One region of the Streptomyces sp. RLB3-17 genome, then DNA from elsewhere that is predicted to be linked to it. Evidence: riboswitches for the same ligand, from Rfam matches in the RefSeq annotation. Region 1 holds a riboswitch; the other holds the start of a gene.
The links. Region 1 has a riboswitch for thiamine pyrophosphate ahead of thiO (glycine oxidase ThiO). Riboswitches for the same ligand answer to the same signal wherever they lie in the genome.
Positions count from the first base shown of each region.

Region 2: it holds a riboswitch for thiamine pyrophosphate, as region 1 does, so the genes downstream of both, thiC (phosphomethylpyrimidine synthase ThiC) here and thiO (glycine oxidase ThiO) in region 1, are expected to answer to the same signal.

Region 1 is NZ_CP041610.2:3,554,840-3,558,042, reverse strand. It holds gene FNV62_RS16495 (thiazole synthase) at 1-213, opposite strand, end outside; gene thiS (sulfur carrier protein ThiS) at 217-417, opposite strand; gene thiO (glycine oxidase ThiO) at 414-1,619, opposite strand; TPP riboswitch at 1,617-1,728, opposite strand; gene FNV62_RS16480 (hypothetical protein) at 1,781-2,131, shown strand; gene FNV62_RS16475 (NAD(P)/FAD-dependent oxidoreductase) at 2,164-3,203, shown strand, end outside.
Region 2 is NZ_CP041610.2:5,765,075-5,768,277, forward strand. It holds gene thiC (phosphomethylpyrimidine synthase ThiC) at 1-1,465, opposite strand, end outside; TPP riboswitch at 1,458-1,635, opposite strand; gene FNV62_RS26185 (YibE/F family protein) at 1,707-3,203, shown strand, end outside.

The sequences.
Region 1 (3,203 bases):
GTTCGGCAGCACCCGGATGCCCAGCTTGTCGAGCACGGACAGCACCGAGCCGTGCGCCGAGGGATTCACCCGCCGCATCGCGACCGTCGTCAGCTCCGTGCCGGACGCCACGAGCGACCGCTCCAGGACGTCGAGGCTGGGCGCACCCCCCGTACCCATGATCAGCCGGGACGAGAAGGACGTACCTGCGAGGACAAACGGATCGTCGGCCATGGTTCAGCCTCCTTGGACTGCGGTGAGGACTTCGACGCGGTCTCCCTCGGAGAGGGCCGTGGACGACCACCGCGTGCGCGGGACGACGGTTTCGTTGAGCGCGGCGGCGACGCCGGAGGGCGCGACGGTGAGGGTGGCGACGAGCGTGTCGAGGGCCGTGTCGGCGGCGACGAGCCGTCGCTCTCCGTTGACGAAGATGTTCATACGGTCTGCTCCGTGAGTGCGGTGCTGAAGCGCCCGGGGGCGAAGGGGCGGGCCTCTTCCGGGAGCTCGCCGGTGGTCAGGACGTGCGCCATGGCGTCCCCGGTGACGGGCGTGAGCAGGACGCCGTTGCGGTAGTGCCCGGTGGCCAGCAGCAGCCCGTCGAGCGCGGTCGGGCCGAGCAGCGGCGCGTTGTCGGGCGACCCGGGCCGCAGGCCCGCGCGCGTCTCGGTGAGCGGCAGCTCGGTGATCCCGGGCACCAGCTCGTGGGCGTCGCGCAGCAGCTCGTAGACCCCGCCCGCGGTCACCGTCGTGTCCCAGCCCAGCTCCTCGCTGGTGGCGCCCACGACGAGCTCACCGTTCTCCCGCGGCACCAGATAGACCTGGCTGCCGCGCACCACGGCCCGCACGGTCCGGCTTAGGAACGGCGCGTACCGCTTCGGCACGGTCAGCCGCAGCACCTGACCCTTCACGGGCCGTACGGGCGGCAGTACGTCGGCGGGCACGCCCGGGAGCTTTCCGCTGAGGCTCCCCGCGGCGAGCACCACCTGCCCCGCCGCCAGCTGTTCGCCGCCCGTCGTGACGACCCCGGCGGCCCGGTCCCGTACGACGGTCAGGCGCTCCGCCCATGTCCGGTGGAACTCCACTCCGGCCCGCTCGCACGCCGTGACCAGGGCCTTCGCGAGCCGACGCGGGTCGATCTGGTGGTCGCCGTCGACCCGCAGCCCGCCGCGCACGCCCGGCGCGAGCATGGGCTCCAGACGGCGGCACTCCCGGCCGCTGAGCCACTCCGATTCGAGCCCCGAGCGGTGTTGCAAGGCGTGCAGTTCGCGCAGGTGGGCCCGGTCGTCGGCGTCCATGGCGACGGCCAGAGTGCCGCACCGGCGGTAGCCGAGGTCCTGGCCGCTCGCCTCGGTGAGTTCGGCGGCGAAGTCGGGATAGCGGCGTGCGGAGGCGAGGTTCAGGCCCAGCAGGGTCTGCTCGCCGTAGTGCAGCTCGGTGACGGCGGCGAGCATTCCGGCGGCCACCCGTGCCGCCCCGCCGCCCGGCTCGGGGTCCACGACCGCGACCGTGAACCCGCGCTGCGCGGCCCGCCAGGCGGTCACGAGACCGATGATCCCGCCCCCGATGACGAGGACGTCTGACACACGTGCGTCCGATGACGGCGCATCCGAGGAACGTGCAGGTGTACGCGTAGGCGACATGGGCGTCCAGCCCCTCCCTTCGCCGGCATGACCCGGATCAGGTTCGTACGGTCGGAGGCCGCCAGCCTCCCTCTCAGCCCGGTGCGTCCGGGCTCCCGCGAGTGCTTTACGTTGGCCACCCTAGCCCGCTGCCGTATGTCTCAGTAAGGGAGCCTCCGTCCATGGCCCGTACGCTCGACGGCCTGGTCCTCGCCCCGGTCGCCGACCAGGCCCCCGGGCAGGTCGGTACACGCACCCGGTTCACCTACCACGAGAAGGACGGCGAGATCTGGGCCGAGTACGCGGGCGGGGACGTCGTACGCGGTCACCTCGTGGGGACGCGGGAGGGCGACCGCCTCGACTTCCGGTACGTGCAGCTGAAACACGACGGCAGCACCTCGTCGGGCCACTGCGTGTCCGTGGTCGTGGAGCTGCCCGACGGACGGTTGCGCCTGGAGGAGACCTGGGCGTGGGAGTCCCAGGACGGGAGCGGTACGAGCGTTGTGGAACAGGTCACTGCGCACGTCCCCTGACTGACAGATTGTCAGTTGTCTATGGTGATCAGGTGAGCGAGCAGACGCGGGCACAGGTGCGGGCGCAGGGGCGTACGGCACGGCGGGTCGTCATCGTGGGCGCGGGCATGGCCGGCGTACAGACGGCGGTCGCCCTGCGGGAACAGGGCTTCACCGGGGATGTGACGCTGATCGGCGCCGAGCCGCACCAGCCCTACGACCGGCCACCCCTGTCCAAGGCGGTGCTGCTCGGCAAGGCCGAGGGCTCCGCCTTCGACATCGACTTCGAGGCGCTGGACATCGAACTGCGGCTCGGCTGCGAGGCCCTGGGCCTGCGGCCCGCGGACCACGAGCTGGACACCGAGGCGGGACCGGTGCCCTACGACGTCCTGGTCCTCGCGACCGGCGCGGAACCGATCCAGCTGCCGGGCTCGGAGGGCGTTCCCGGCGTCCATCTGCTGCGGACCCTGGACGACGCCGAGCGGCTGCGCCCCGTGCTCGCCCAGCAGCACGACATCGTGGTCGTCGGGGCGGGCTGGATCGGTGCGGAGTTCGCGACGGCGGCACGTGAGGCCGGGTGCGCGGTCACGGTCGTCGAGGCCGCCGACCGGCCGCTGGCCGGCGCGCTGCCCGCGGAGGTGGCCGCGCCGATGACCGCCTGGTACACGGACAGCGGCGCGTCGCTGCGCACCCACGCGCGCGTGGAGCGCGTCGAGCCCGGCGCGGTGGTCCTTGACGACGGCACGCGGGTGCCGGCGGGCGCCGTGGTCGTCGGCATCGGCGCGCGCCCCGCCACTGCCTGGCTGGCCGGCTCCGGCATCGAGCTCGGCGCCCACCGCGAAGTGGTCGCCGACAGCCACCTGCGCACCTCCGTGCCGGACGTCTACGCGGTCGGCGACTGCGCCTCCTTCCCGTCGGGCCGCTACGAGGAGCGCCTCCTCGTCCACCACTGGGACAACGCCCTCCAGGCGCCGCGCACGGTCGCGGCGAACATCATCGGCGAGGCCCCGGTGGCGTACGACCCGGTCCCGTACTTCTGGTCCGAGCAGTTCGGCCGCTTCGTCCAGTACGTCGGCCATCACGCCCCCGCCGA
Region 2 (3,203 bases), 2.2 Mb from region 1:
TGTAGGTGATGACGCCGGTCTTGACGTCGTCACGATTGGGCAGGCCCAAGTGCTCCTTGGGCGTGACATAGCAGAGCATGGCCGTGCCCCACCAGGCGATCATCGCGGCACCGATGCCGGAGGTGATGTGGTCGTACGCCGGCGCGACGTCCGTCGTCAGCGGGCCGAGCGTATAGAACGGAGCTTCATCACAGATCTCCTGCTGAAGGTCGATGTTCTCCTTGATCTTGTGCATCGGGACATGTCCCGGGCCCTCGATCATCGTCTGCACATGAAAACGCTTCGCGATCGTGTTGAGTTCCCCGAGCGTCCTCAACTCCGCGAACTGAGCAGCGTCGTTGGCGTCCGCGATCGACCCGGGCCGCAGCCCGTCGCCGAGCGAGTACGTGACGTCGTACGCCGCGAGGATCTCGCAGAGTTCCTCGAAGTTCTCGTAGAGGAACGATTCCTTGTGGTGCGCGAGGCACCAGGCCGCCATGATCGAGCCGCCGCGCGAGACGATGCCGGTCTTGCGGTTCGCCGTGAGCGGCACGTACGGCAGCCGCACGCCCGCGTGCACCGTCATGTAGTCCACGCCCTGCTCGGCCTGCTCGATGACCGTGTCCTTGTAGATCTCCCAGGTCAGCTCCTCGGCGCGGCCGTCCACCTTCTCCAGAGCCTGGTAGAGCGGCACCGTGCCGATGGGGACGGGGGAGTTGCGCAGGACCCATTCCCGCGTGGTGTGGATATTGCGACCGGTGGACAGGTCCATGACCGTGTCCGCGCCCCAGCGGGTCGCCCAGGTCATCTTCTCGACCTCCTCCTCGATGGAGGAGGTGACGGCGGAGTTGCCGATGTTGGCGTTGACCTTCACCAGGAACCGCTTGCCGATGATCATCGGCTCGATCTCCGGGTGGTTGACGTTCGCGGGCAGCACCGCGCGACCGGCGGCGATCTCCTCGCGTACGACCTCGGGGTCGACGTTCTCGCGGACCGCCACGAACTCCATCTCGGGTGTGATCTCGCCCCGCCGGGCGTAGGCGAGCTGCGTGACCGCCTCTCCGGGACGGCCTCGACGCGGCTGGCGTGGCCGCCCCGGGAAGACCGCGTCGAGGTTGCGCAGGCCCCCGCGCGGCGAGGTGTGCTTGATTCCGTCGTCCTCGGGACGGACGGGACGCCCCGCGTACTCCTCGGTGTCACCGCGGGCGATGATCCAGTTCTCGCGCAGTGGCGCGAGGCCCCTGCGTACGTCGGTGTCAACGACCGGATCGGTGTACGGGCCGGAGGTGTCGTACAGCGTGACGGACTGCCCGTTGGTGAGGTGCACTTGACGGACCGGCACCCGCAGATCGGGGCGCGAACCCCCGACGTATCCCTTGTGCCAGCCGATGGACTTCCCGGCCTCCCGCGGCTGTTCGCCCTCGGGCGTGGCAGGCGCCCCGCCCATCTGGCTGGAGGCAGGCGTGCGTACGTCCTTGTTGGTCATGAGACCTACTCCCTACGCCGGCATTACCCGGTAACAGGTTCGGCGGTCGACGCAGCGGATTCCGTCTGCCGACGTCCCTTGTGAAACATCACTCGTTCCACGTGAAACATCGCTAAGACGGAGGTCAGCGCCCTCTCAGCCCGGTGCTCCGAGCTCCCGCGTGTGCAAAGGTGACTCCACGCTAGCGTCATATCTGGCGCGGTGAACAGAGGGCCCTCGCCGTTCTTGCGATGATCGGTCGGTGACCACAACGCAGCAGCCCCCGTTCCCGCCGTCCGAGCCGCCGCGCCGACGCGGTCCCGGAGACGGCTATGGACCTGGCTCCGGAGACGGCCGCGGACACGGGCCGGGCGGTGGCCCCGGCCCCGGTCCAGGCGGCGGGCATGGGCACGGACCGGGTGAGGGACACGGGCACGGCCCAGGGGACCGACACGGACATGGGTCTGGGTCTGGGAACGGACCTGGGCCGGGGAACGGGCACGGCCGTGGCGACGGGCACGGATCTGGGGACGGACACGGATCCGGGCACTCGCACAGTCACAGCCATGGGCCCGCCACGCCCGTCTCCAAGCATCTGCGCAAGGTCATCGCGGCCATTCTGATCCCCTTCGCCGCCGCGGTCGTCGTGGGTCTCGCGGTGCTCTGGCCCGGTGGCGCCCCTTCCCACGAGCGCACCGGCGTCGGCTTCGACCGGCAGACCCAGCAGGCCACGGTCACCAAGGTCGACAAGGTCAGCTGCAAGTCCGTGAACGCGTCGGGGGAGACCCCGACCGGCAACACGTCCACCGCCGAGGGCTCCTCCGCGCAGCAACAGGCGACGGGCGACTGCAAGAAGGCGACGATCCGGATCGACACCGGCAAGGACAAGGGCCGTACGTTCACGGAGATCATCCAGCCCGACCAGTCACGACAGTTGCACGAGGGCGAGAAGGTCGTGGCCGCGTACGAGCCCTCCGCGCCCAGGGACCTGCAGTACTCGGTCACCGATGTGAACCGGAAGTTCCCGATGGCGCTGCTCGCCGGGATCTTCGCGCTGGCCGTCGTGGTGGTGGGCCGGATGCGCGGTGTCATGGCGCTGGTCGCCCTGGCCATCAGCTTCGTGATCCTGACCTTCTTCATCCTGCCCGCGATCCTGCAGGGCTCGAATCCGCTGGTCGTGGCCGTGGTCGGGGCGAGCGCGATCATGCTGATCGCGCTCTACATGTGCCACGGCCTCTCGGCCCGTACGTCGGTGGCGGTGCTCGGCACCCTGCTCTCCCTGGTGCTGATCGGCATCCTCGGCTCGGAGTTCATCGGCTGGGCGGCGCTGACCGGCAACACGGACGACAACACCGGTCTGATCCACGGCCTGTATCCGTCCATCGACATGAGCGGTCTGCTGCTCGCGGGCGTCATCATCGGTTCGCTCGGTGTGCTCGACGATGTGACGGTGACGCAGACCTCGGCGGTCTGGGAGCTGCACGAGGCCAGCCCGACGATGGGCTGGCGCGATCTGTACCGCGCGGGAATCCGGATCGGCCGTGACCACATCGCATCGGTCGTCAACACGCTCGTCCTGGCGTACGCGGGTGCCGCGCTTCCCCTGCTGCTGCTCTTCTCGATCGCGCAGAGCAGCGTGGGCACGGTCGCCAACAGCGAACTGGTCGCCGAAGAGATCGTGCGCACCCTGGTCGGCTCGATCGGCCTGGTCGCCTCGGTGCCGGTGACCACGCTGCTGGCCGCCCTGGTGGTCTCCGCG